4 regions of the Peribacillus sp. NPDC006672 genome follow, and region 2 is predicted to be linked to each of the others. Evidence: predicted binding sites of a transcription regulator. Region 2 holds the regulator's gene; each other region holds the start of a gene.
The links. The regulator LexA, encoded in region 2, represses DNA repair genes until DNA is damaged. The targets are predictions, from matches to a motif close to CGAACATATGTTCG.
Positions count from the first base shown of each region.

Region 1 (3,174 bases), on a different contig from region 2:
ATGATGAAATTTTAGTTAACAAGATTATGTTTTCCTGAGATAGGGAAAGTATGAAGATATATGGATAATAATTCTTGCAATTTCAGGGGAAAGTGATATATCTAAAATAAACGGTTTTTAATAAGTTTATGCTGCTTTGATAGTAGCATGCCGAGGGAGATAATTATGGATTTGGATACTATACGTGAGTGGTTTACACTTGATAATATATCGGAGCTTATTCAGCAATATCGCTCATTCGGTCCAATTCCCGGAATCTTACTGCCGATGCTGGAAGCTTTTTTGCCCTTTTTACCCTTAGTGGTGTTCGTGCTTGCAAATGCAACGGCTTTCGGTCTTTGGTGGGGATTTTTATTTTCTTGGATTGGTGCAGTAGCGGGGTCTTTTTTGGTCTTTTTAGTTATTAGAAGATATGGTCAAATGAGGTTTTTTCGATTTTTGCAAAAACATAAGCAGGTGCAGAGGTTGATGGTTTGGGTGGAAAGCCATGGATTCGGTCCTTTGTTCATACTGCTCTGCTTCCCCTTTACACCGTCGGCCATCGTGAATATTGTGGCAGGACTTTCAAAGGTAAGTCCCTTGCAATATGGACTTGCAGTCATTGGAGGGAAAGCGGTGATGATTTTTACGATCAGCTTCGTAGGTTACGATTTGGTATCCTTAATACATAAGCCTGTACGTACGATCATTATCGGGATTGTCATCTTTATCCTATGGTATGTGGGAAAAAGACTGGAAGTCCGATTAAATAAAAGTATGAAGAGAGAAGAAGGACAATAAATTAGTATATAAATGTAGTAGGGGTTGAATCAGATGGAAAAAACAAACAAGAATTCTTTATCCGATTGGATAAAAGCAGCCATGATAGCTTTTGTTATTTACATCTTAATCCGTACATTTTTCTTTTCAAGCTATGATGTTGAAGGGGATTCGATGCAGCCGACCCTTGAAGACGGCAATAAACTTGTCGTGAATAAAATCAATTACCAGATTCAGGATATCGACCGTTTTGACATTGTAGTTTTTCATGCGAATTCACAGGAAGATTATGTAAAGCGAGTTATAGGGATTGCAGGTGACCGCATTCGTTATAAAGATGATTGGCTTTACGTAAATGGTAAGAAAGTGGATGAGCCTTATCTTGAGAAATACAAGGAAGGTTTCCCGGGACAGGATTTTACGGGCGATTTTACATTAAAAGAATTGACGGATATGACCACCGTCCCGGAGGGCAAGCTTTTTGTCATGGGTGACAATCGCCTTGAAAGTGCGGACAGCCGTCACTTTGGTTACATTCCAGTTGAAAATGTTGTCGGTAAAGTCGATGTTCGATATTGGCCGATCAAAGAATTCAATAATAAATTTACAGGTGAATGATTGCGGAAGCCCGAAAATTATCAGGGCTTTTTCTTTTTGGGGAAACACGAACGTACGATTGGTGTTTTTTAAAGGGAAACGGTAAAATAATAGAATGTAAATCTAATTGGAAACAGAAACCTAGTCAAAAGGACGAAGGTATTTCTGGTATGATGGATCTAGATATTATGTTGTATAAGGGGGAAAAAGAGATGTCACTCCGTTTTTTACTGGGAAGATCGGGTGCAGGGAAAACTTCGAATATATTGGGCGAAATCCGCACCAAATTGGCAGAAAATCCCGAAGGCAATCCAATTATCTACCTCGTTCCTGATCAGATGACGTTTCTATCTGAATATAAATTAATTAAAACACCAGGCCTTGCCGGAATGATCCGGACGCAGGTTTTCAGTTTTAGCAGGCTTGCTTGGCGTGTTCTTCAGGAAACTGGGGGTATGAGCCGGCTCCATTTGGACAGCGTTGGCGTTAATATGTTAATACGGAAAATCATGGAGGATAAAAAAGAAGAGTTAAAGATGTTTCGTCGATCTGCTGATAAGCAGGGATTTATTGCACAGATGGAGCTAATGCTGGCTGAGTTCAAGCAGTATTGCATCAAACCGGATGACATTCAAAACTATTTGACCGAAACATCACCCTCCGGCAGCGGCATTCAGGATAAACTGCATGACCTTGAATTGGTCTATCAGGCATTTGAGGATGAAATGGTTGGCAAATACTTAGATTCCGAAGACTATTTCACTTTGCTTATCGAGAAAATGTCTGAGTCTTCATATATAAGGAATGCGGATATTTATATCGATGGTTTTTATAGCTTGACGCCACAGGAATTGTTGATTGTGGAGGAAATGATGAAGCTGTGCAGGAGCGTAACGGTCTCGCTGACGTTAGATCAGCCCTACAGACAATATGCTCCGGATGATTTGCAATTGTTCAGGCAAACGGGAAATCTGTACCATAACCTTTATCAGGCTGGATTGAGGAACGGTATACCCATTTCAGAAGATCGAGTTTTAAAAGGGACGGAAAGGTTTGGAAAGAGTGCGGGGCTGAATCATCTGGAAACTAACTTTGACATTCGTCCTGCACGGACGTTTGGGCAGTCACCTGATGTAACGATTGCCCAGGCAGTTAACCGCAGAGCTGAGATTGAAGGAGTTGCCCGGGACATCTTGACGCTCGTCAGACAGAAACAGCACCGTTTCCGTGATATTGCGATTTTAGTCCGTAATGGAGAGGCATACGCAGATATTTTACAAACCGTTTTTCGGGATTATCAAATCCCCTTGTTCGTCGATTCCAAACGGACCATGCTGAATCATCCTCTGATCGAACTGATTCGTTCCACTTTGGAGATCATCAATGGATATTGGCGTTATGAGCCGGTATTTCGTGCAATCAAGACGGAGCTCCTATTTCCGCTGCAAAAAAATAACGAAAGGATGCGCGAACAGGTTGATAAGCTAGAAAACTATGTGCTGGCCCGTGGAATTAAAGGAAGCAGGTGGACGTCCAAAGATCGTTGGACCTACCGGCGTTTCCGCGGACTGGAACTGGAGGACCGGAACCAGACGGATAAGGAAATGAAGCTTGAGCAAGAGCTGAATGAGATGAAGCAATTATTTACCGAACCCATCTTAAAGCTATCAAAACGTGTTAAAAAGGCTGCTAATGGCAGGGAATTGTGTGAGGCCCTTTATCTATATCTTGAGGAATTGCATGTACCTGAAAAATTGGAAAAACTGAAACAGGAGGCAGAAGAAGCGGGTGATTTGGTATCGGCTAGAGAGCATGAGC
Region 1 covers NZ_JBNNOR010000002.1:302,476-305,649, reverse strand. Annotated here, with positions in the region: gene ACQKKK_RS04825 (TVP38/TMEM64 family protein) at 166-780, shown strand; gene lepB (signal peptidase I) at 814-1,377, shown strand; gene addB (helicase-exonuclease AddAB subunit AddB) at 1,569-3,174, shown strand, end outside.
Region 1: the regulator LexA is predicted to act here: its motif matches at 1,425-1,438, upstream of addB (helicase-exonuclease AddAB subunit AddB).

Region 2 (3,174 bases):
TGAGAGCGTATAAATTTTCACGTCTTCTTTAAGGATGACATGGAAAAGGGCTATTTTGGCATTCCCTCTTCCCAGTCTTGTTTCGTCCTGGATTAATAAAACTTCGGCTTCTTTGGCCTTAAATAGTTCGATCATTTCAAAAATGCCATCCCGGTTTAACTCATAACCGCTTTCCTGCTCTTTTATTATGGAAACAACTTCCATATCCAACTTTTCCGCCAATTTGACTAATTCATCTTCCTGCCTTGCCAATGATGTTTCCTGCGACTCTTTTTCTGTGCTAACCCTACAATAGATTATTGCCTTCATAATACCCTACCTTCACTGCTTACTGCTGACTTGCCAAATTCTGAACAAGTTCTTCCCCTTTAACCGGTATGACAATGACTTGACCAGGTTTAATCGAATCCGCGCTGACCCCATTATGCTCTTCTATCCAACCAATGAATTCTTTTTTTGTCAAATCAGCTTCTTCATATTTTTCGGCAATTCCCCATAGGGTGTCGCCTTTACCTACTTCTATAGAAAGGAAATCTTTTTTTTGATCATTGTCCAATGTACAAGAGAATAAAATTGAAAAGATGAATACTGATCCAGCTAACAGAATAGTATAAACATAATTTTTGTATAATTTTTTCATAAATATCCCTCCAAAGCGAATGTTCGTTCGTATGTTATGTCAAAATTATAATACGAACGTTTGTTTCAGTCAACAACTAAATTCGAACTTATGTTTGTATAGAGTTGGGGGCCATGCTATAATGGAGCAAAGAACATTGGAGAAGAGGTGCACGTATGACTAAACTATCAAAACGGCAGCAAGATATCCTTGATTTCATTAAAGATGAGGTCCGCCAAAAAGGGTATCCACCTTCCGTCCGGGAGATTGGCGAAGCAGTGGGACTTGCATCAAGTTCAACAGTACACGGACATTTATCCCGCCTGGAAAGTAAAGGCCTGATAAGACGTGACCCAACCAAGCCGAGGGCCATTGAAATACTGAACTTGGAGGAAGCGAACAATATCCCCAAAGCTAGTGTCGTGAACGTGCCATTACTTGGAAAAGTAACTGCGGGCATGCCGATAACGGCCATTGAGAACATAGAAGAATACTTTCCGCTTCCCGAAAGCATGGTTCCACATGATGACCATGTATTCATGCTAGAAATCATGGGCGAAAGTATGATTGAAGCAGGAATTCATGATGGAGATTATGTCATTGTGAAACAACAAAGCAGTGCAAATAATGGAGATATCGTCGTGGCCATGACGGAAGATGATGAAGCCACTGTAAAACGATTCTTTAAGGAACCGGATTACATAAGGCTTCAGCCTGAGAACTCAAATATGGAACCAATTATTTTAAGAGATGTTTCGATACTTGGAAAAGTAATAGGCTTATATAGACAAATACATTAAAAGCGCTAACCGCGCTTTTTTTGTTTGTTTAATTTATGTCCGAAATTCTCTCATTATGCATTTGGAAGACTAGGTTTGAAATATTTTTTTAATAGAAGCGTGTTTTCATAGGCGTGTAAACACCTTTTTCATTTATGGCGGTTGATAGGCAAAGTATTGCTTTCTGAATATATGTACTTTAGGAAAAATATGAAACCATAATTCAAATTAATAAAGAGCGAGATAAAATCCCGCTCCCTGTTAATGTTCATTTCACTCTTAATCTTTGGTTCACTTTAATAAGGTTAAGATCGACCAATCCATTCCACTGTTGAATCTGCATTTGCGTAGAACCATATGCTTTTGCAAGCGCAGATACGGAATCCCCTTTTTTGACGATATGATAGACCTCTTCGATGCTTCCATCATATTTAGTTAAATCACTTGTTTCGATTAGGTTCTCCAGTTTTTCTATATATTTCGGATCCGAGGCGTAACCCTCATCGAATATTTCTTTGAGTGCTTTTTTGTAATCTTGTTCTCCAATGATGGCTGTATACAAACTTCTATTCCATTAAGTTCCCTTTACATATAGATTGGCAAGATCTCTTAGACTTTCTTCCCATGTTGGGTATTTTCTGAATTTGTTCCATACTTGAACGGGTGCACCGTTGACATATTCCATTGTTTGTATAATGACTGACTCGCCCTTAAAGTCACCTTTTGTACCGAATATATTCTTTCCTTGATTTGCTAATAAGCTTGTCCCATATCCACTCTCCAAACAAGCCTGTGCAATGACCACAGAAGACAAAATTTTAAATTCCTTTTGAATTTTCTGGGCATATGGAGCAATTTCCTAAATAAACGTTTCCTTGCTCATTAGAACCTCTCCAATATTAGGACTCACTTTCTTAACTGGGTATCTTCCTTCATATCGTATTCTAAACCATGAAAAGGGTGACAGCATGTCCAGCAAAAAAGGTACTGATATTTGGTTAATTGTTTTCACTATGATCAAAAAAAGAAAGCATACATTGAGCGGCTTCACATTGAACTCTGAAAATCTTCGAAACTTGTTGTATCAACTTTCTCTGATCAATCGTTTATATTGCATTAATTAATATGGTATAAATCCTTTGTAAATGGTAAAAATTAATTTTGAAAACTTCTAAGGTGGTGACATTATGGACTTCCCAACCATTCATACAAACTTTTGGGATGCAGTGATAGCCATTCCTACCATCATGACACTTACTCAAATAATTAAGGTCATGTTTCCAATACCTCCAAAATTCATCCCTGCCATCGCTTTGGTTCTAGGCTTATTCATTTCCATTTTCATCAGCCATCGACATCATTTGGTTGCAGGAATTTTCATGGGCTGGTTTTATGGCTATGCAAGCATAGGCAACTATGCTGCTCTCAAAACTAGTATTTTGACTTATAGAGAATCTTATCAAAAGTAGGATTAAACTATGCAGGATAGCACACGCCTGAGGTTCATCAATCTTATTATTGCAGGAGACCAATCTAGCTTATATACCCATCGATCACGCTTTTATATAAATACCTATTTGGCAATTACGGCCCGGCTTTTTCCTTATGAATCAACATAACCCAAGTAAACCAATTCACACCTCCTCACATTTCAACCTAAAAAAACCTCTCAATTAAGAGAGGGATTTTTTGGTGATTTTCACTACTTTTCAATATAGACCGAACGAATCAGCGTACGGGTTCTTTCAGTGCCATTCACGCTTTTTTCCTTGACGT
Region 2 covers NZ_JBNNOR010000017.1:4,514-7,687, forward strand. Annotated here, with positions in the region: gene ACQKKK_RS21510 (YneB family resolvase-like protein) at 1-309, opposite strand, end outside; gene yneA (cell division suppressor protein YneA) at 329-640, opposite strand; gene lexA (transcriptional repressor LexA) at 796-1,419, shown strand; gene ACQKKK_RS21525 (LysM peptidoglycan-binding domain-containing protein) at 1,667-1,960, opposite strand; gene ACQKKK_RS21530 (glycoside hydrolase family 73 protein) at 1,973-2,254, opposite strand; gene ACQKKK_RS21535 (hypothetical protein) at 2,586-2,867, shown strand; gene ACQKKK_RS21540 (esterase/lipase family protein) at 3,101-3,174, opposite strand, start outside.

Region 3 (3,174 bases), on a different contig from region 2:
GAACAGGCTGCATTCGGCACGGGTGTCCTAGTGGATGGATTGGACTTCTCGGATGACAAGATGTTACAGGGACGTACTTTTTCTTATTCCGATACACAGCGACACCGTGTTGGCGCAAATTACCTGCAATTGCCGATTAATGCTCCAAAGAAACGGACAGCCACGAATCAGACTGGCGGACAGATGCAATATGAAGTTGGCAGGGGCAACCAAAGCCCCCACATCAACTACGAACCATCAACAGTCGGCGGTTTGAAAGAAGCTGAACAGACGGGCAAGGAGTATACACCTTTGGTAGAAGGGAAACTTGTCCGTGAGACAATCGATCGCCAAAGCAATACGAAGCAGGCCGGTGAAACATTCCGTGAATTTGAAGATTGGGAAAAAGATGATTTGATCTCCAATTTAGTGTCGGCATTGGCTCCTGCCGACAAGCGCATTCAGGAAAAAATGATAGCCCTCGCTGAAGAGGCCGATGAAGAGTATGGTCGCAGATTGAAAGAGGGATTAGCCTCGGCTTCTGAACATACGGAATCTTCAAAACCCATAGGTGGAACGGATAACCCAGAGGCCGCAGTTAGAAAAGGACATGAAGCGGATCCATATTGATTGGTCTGAAAAGAAGCAAACTTCCCTTTAAAAGGGGTTTGCCTCTTTTTTTTATGGGCATAATTGATGGATGGGTGGAACGGTCTTCTGAGGATGTTTTTGATAATCTAGTGGGAAATTAATTGGCAAAAAACTTCATAATCATTTAAACTGAAACTACTCTATTTTTCTCTTATAAAGGAGATGAAAAAATGATTAAAATTCTTTCCGCCCTCTTTCTTCCTTGTCTACTTGTCATGCTATTTTCAAGAGTCACCTATAACAATGTCGTCGGCCTTGTTTTAACTGTTGCCTTGATTACAGCTTCTGCATATAAAGGTTATACGCATACAAACTTATTGATCATCGTTGATGCCTTATCCCTTACAGTGGGATTTTGGTTATCAAAAAGAATGATGAAACGAACATCCAAGAGCGCCTGACATCAAAGGTGCTTTTTTTTTCTCAAACTTACCATTGCCCTCAATAAACCATGAGTCTATAAAACCCAAAAACAGAATAGATGTTCGCTTATTGCTGGTTTGTTTTGAGGCTATTGTGGTAGAATGAGTATATATACTTTCTTAAACCGGAATAAATAGAAGGGATATGGTCATGTCCCGTTTTCATATAAAAATATTTCAATAGGAGGCTATGCTTGGTGAAAGATAAGTTTGAGTTAGTCTCAAAATACTCTCCTCAAGGAGATCAACCTGCAGCAATTGAAATGCTTGTCGAAGGCATTAAAGAGGGAAAGGAAATGCAGACATTATTGGGGGCAACGGGGACAGGGAAAACGTTCACGGTTTCCAATGTTATTCAACAAATCAATAAGCCGACACTTGTCATTGCCCACAATAAAACGTTGGCAGGACAGCTTTACAGTGAGTTCAAAGAGTTTTTCCCTAATAATGCCGTTGAATACTTCGTCAGCTATTATGATTACTACCAGCCAGAAGCTTATGTTCCTTCCACTGATACATTCATCGAAAAAGATGCAAGCATCAATGATGAAATCGATAAACTTCGTCACTCGGCAACCTCGTCATTGTTCGAAAGGAAAGATGTCATCATCATTGCCAGTGTTTCGTGCATATATGGGCTGGGTTCTCCGGAAGAGTACAGGGAGATGGTTGTTTCTCTCCGTACAGGCATGGAAATAGACCGGAATGCCTTGCTCCACAGGCTCGTGGATATTCAATATGAGCGGAATGATATTGCTTTTCAACGTGGAACTTTCCGCGTTCGCGGTGACGTGGTTGAAATTTTCCCGGCCTCACGTGATGAACACTGTGTGCGGGTCGAGTTTTTCGGAGATGAGATAGACCGTATCCGTGAAGTCGATGCCCTGACTGGTGAAATCACAGGAGAGCGCGAACATATCGCGATTTTCCCAGCTTCCCATTTCGTAACCCGAGAAGAGAAAATGAGGATAGCCGTTCAGAATATCGAAATGGAACTGGAAGAGAGATTGAAGGAATTAAGGGAAGATGAAAAACTTCTTGAAGCACAGCGCTTGGAGCAGCGGACCCGTTATGATTTGGAAATGATGCGGGAAATGGGGTTTTGTTCAGGGATAGAGAACTATTCCCGCCATCTAACGCTTCGTCCATCAGGTGCGACACCTTATACTTTAATGGATTACTTTCCAGAGGACTTCCTATTGGTCGTGGATGAATCACACGTTACACTATCGCAAATCCGGGGCATGTTCAATGGAGATCAGGCACGAAAGCAAGTACTTGTCGATCATGGCTTCCGTCTGCCGTCTGCAAAAGATAACCGCCCGCTAAGATTTGAAGAATTCGAAAAAAAGGTCCATCAATCCATATTCGTTTCGGCAACTCCGGGACCATATGAACTCGAACATACGCCAGAAATGGTTCAGCAGATCATCCGTCCTACCGGATTGCTAGATCCAACGATTGAAGTGCGGCCAATTGAAGGACAGATAGATGACTTGATCGGTGAAATACAGGAGCGGGTCAAAAAGAACGAACGTGTCCTCATTACGACCTTAACGAAAAAGATGTCTGAAGATTTAACTGATTATTTAAAGGAAATTGGCATCAAGGTCCAATACCTTCATTCGGAAGTGAAGACCTTAGACAGGATAGAAATCATCCGGGAACTGCGAATGGGCAAATATGATGTACTCGTCGGAATCAATCTACTAAGGGAAGGCCTGGATATTCCGGAAGTGTCATTAGTGACCATTCTGGATGCCGATAAAGAAGGGTTCCTTCGCTCGGAACGTTCGCTTATTCAAACGATGGGCCGTGCAGCCCGTAATGCAAACGGCCACGTTATCATGTATGCAGACCGCATCACGAATTCGATGGAACTTGCCATCAATGAAACGAGGCGGCGCCGTGAAATACAGGAAAATTATAATAAAGAGCATGGAATAATGCCTCAAACCATTCAAAAGGATATCCGAGACTCCATAAGGGCCACACATGTAGCCGAAGAAGGAGAAGCGTATAAAGAAGATCTTGCACCAAGCCTCGCGAAGCTCCCTAAAAAAGAGCGTGTTAAAGTGATGGCAAGCATGGAAAAAGAAATGAAGGAAGCGGCTAAGGCACT
Region 3 covers NZ_JBNNOR010000003.1:228,088-231,261, forward strand. Annotated here, with positions in the region: gene ACQKKK_RS06980 (catalase) at 1-609, shown strand, start outside; gene ACQKKK_RS06985 (CsbA family protein) at 801-1,031, shown strand; gene uvrB (excinuclease ABC subunit UvrB) at 1,250-3,174, shown strand, end outside.
Region 3: the regulator LexA is predicted to act here: its motif matches at 1,105-1,118, upstream of uvrB (excinuclease ABC subunit UvrB).

Region 4 (3,174 bases), on a different contig from region 2:
ATCGCCCAGATTCTCTTTTGCCCCGATGATTCCCTTTCACCAAGAAGAAAATGCATTAAAGAGGACCGATATCATTTCGAAAATGAAAGGCTCCCTTGAGAACAACCCTTCCGCTAATCATTCCATTATCCTTACATCCGCTATATCGGAAAGCTTGATATAGTGAGCCTGCTGAAAGCGATCGACGATATGAAGCTTTTGGGTGAGCTCATTATAATAATGGATCCTGCCGATTAACAGCTGATACCGGTTTCCTTCATAATGAGCGATCGTGACATCCTTTCTTTCCTCCATCGCTTCCCCCATTACCGCATTCATTTCTTCCAGTTGCTGCTCATCAAGGATGCGCTTCGTTTCATGGCCATCCTCCACCACCCAATCCCGGAGCATCTTCACATGCTCCGGCAACATCATCGATGTCCATTTGATACGGCCGCGATCACGAATCATTCTTTTCCCTCCCTTCAAAGTCGACCTTACGCCTTATGCCCACCAAGCAGCCTGCTTCGGTAAACGGCTGTACCCGCTTTTGTATACGAAACTGCACGCAATAACGATTTGGGTCCATATTTATGGCGGATTCGATCAACCGTGTAACTCAATTCCCGCTTTTTCCAGCGCGAAGCATCAAATAAAGTCAGCTGCATTTCGTTATCATCCACAATATTCGAGAGTGTGACCGCTATGCTCCGAACCGTTTTTTGCTTATAGTTCTCATGAAAAAGCTCCAGGCAAACTTTATATAACTCCATCGTAATGTTAGTCGGTTCACTGATCGAACGCGAACGATGGAAACCTCCGCCAAACTCATCCTTGCTGTAACCAATGCTTAAGCTGACCGTCCTCCCTGCCTTGCGGTGGGTACGTGCCCTTCTTCCAACCTCTTCGCAAATTTCCAGCATGACCTGCTTGACCTCATGCTCCTCCTTATAATCCCTTAGCAGGATTTGACTTTTGCCAAAGCTGACTTGCCCTTCGATGATTGTTGCCCCCATATCCGATAAATCGATTCCCCACGCATGGTGGTAAAGCTGATTGCCCATAATTCCGAACTTCGCTTCAAGTAATTCAAGATCATAATTGGCAAGCTGCCCGACCGTGAATATTCCCATTCCATGAAGGATTTTTTCTACGCGCCTGCCGATTCCCCACATTTCACGAAGCGGGGCAATCGGCCAAAGTTTGTTCGGCACATCCTCATATTTCCATTCCGCAATCCCTTTATGCTTGGCTTCCAAATCAAGGCAAAGTTTTGCCATAAGCATGTTCGGACCAATTCCAATGGCACAGGGGAGCTGTAATTCCCGTTCGATTTCATCTTTTATCTTTTCAGCTATCACCTGGGCATCTCCCCATAAAGAAGCGGCACCATCGACTTTCACAAAACTTTCGTCCACACTATACACGTGAATCGCTTCTTTGGGCACATAACGGTTGAACAAGCGGGTGATTTCCGTTGAGACCCTTAAATAGGTCGCCATTTTGGGTTCAACGACGACAATCCTTGGATCATTCGGAATCTCAAACCTCCGCGAACCTGTCTTGATGCCAAATTCCTTCTTCATCTTTGGGGAAGCCGCAAGCACAATGCTCCCCGTCCTCTCCAAATCACCAACCACCGCCAGATAACAATCGAGTGGGTCCAGACCAAGCATGACCGCTGAACAGCTTGCATAAAAACTTTTTATATCGATACACATAATTGATTGTTTCGGCATTGTCCCATAATCCATCATTTCTTCACCCTAACAAGAATATACGTTCGCTTTTATTATATTCATAACTTTAACCGAATATACGTTCTTATTCAATGGAAGTTTTCATACAAATTTCTACTTTTTAATGTAATTTCCTTGAAAAATATAATAGGCCCTAAAAACGGGTGAAATACCAAATTTAAACTCTGTATCCATATAGTTTTTAAAAAACAGATCAATTAGGAACTTGAATAATCCTAAATGAATCAAAAGGCTCATTTTTCAAAATTCCACTCGATGTTTTCAAGAGTCTTTCGTCTATTTGTTTTTAGTCTTATTACTCATTTTTTGTAATTAAATTGTAACCAAAATTATGTCTAATTGTCATAATGGTATTGTAGGATAATATTGTTAAGAATAAAAGAGAGATAGATAGAGAGGAAATGAAAATTATGAAGAAATGGATCGCTTCAGCTGCTGTTGCATCTGCCATGATGCTAACCCCACTGCAAGCCTTTGCAAATATCGGAGATCAAACCCTCAGACCCGGAATGACACACAACGATGTCAAACAACTACAACAACTTTTAAAAACCAAAGGTTATTTCACATATTCAGGTTCACTGACTACATATTACGGCACGTATTCTACATCTGCAGTAAAAAACTTCCAAAAAGCTAAAGGATTAACTGCCGACGGAATTGCCGGCCGAGGCACATTTAATGCGCTTGGTGTTTATAATGTCAATAATACAAGCCTAATCAGCTATGCAAAAACCTTAATCGGCAAACCCTACAAATGGGGCGGGACAACACCAACTGGATTCGACTGTTCAGGCTACATTTATTATGTATTCCAGAAATCACAAGGAATTACCTTACCGCGTACAACATCATTGCTCTATTCAAATACAGGGTTAAAAGTATCTTCACCATCTAAAGGTGATCTTGTATTCTTTGATACTTCTTCTGGAAGAACAGGAGTATCACATGTTGGGATCTATATCGGAAATGGTCAATTCATTAGTGCTACATCTTCAAAAGGAATAGCCATCGCGGATATGGATAATTCTTATTGGAAACCAAAATATTTAGGTGCGAAAACTTTATAAAATCCAGGACGTGAGCTCATTCGTGTGAGCGGATTCCCATAAAATAACCGGACAGAATTCCAAATGATTCAGTCCGGTTTTATTCATTTCTTTTATTTTATATATAGTATTTCATCCGTTAAATCCTCAACTGTCACCATGAATGAAGAATCTAAGTTGGAACGATTCATCATTTCGATATTATATACATGTTCTGAGGGCAAATGGCTGACCTGGAGAACCATGAATCGCTGACTTTCCGCTTTGCTGACATGATTGATGGCAGCAGTGACCGCCCTTTGTTCGGCTAAGCTTTCTGCATCCGTCAAAACAAGAATCAATTCCGCTTCCGCTTTCCCAGGAAATGTTTTCTTGACCCCGCCCAG
Region 4 covers NZ_JBNNOR010000001.1:629,766-632,939, reverse strand. Annotated here, with positions in the region: gene ACQKKK_RS03170 (YolD-like family protein) at 118-450, opposite strand; gene ACQKKK_RS03165 (DNA polymerase thumb domain-containing protein) at 477-1,736, opposite strand; gene ACQKKK_RS03160 (C40 family peptidase) at 2,150-2,809, shown strand; gene ACQKKK_RS03155 (hypothetical protein) at 2,902-3,174, opposite strand, start outside.
Region 4: the regulator LexA is predicted to act here: its motif matches at 1,791-1,804, upstream of ACQKKK_RS03165 (DNA polymerase thumb domain-containing protein).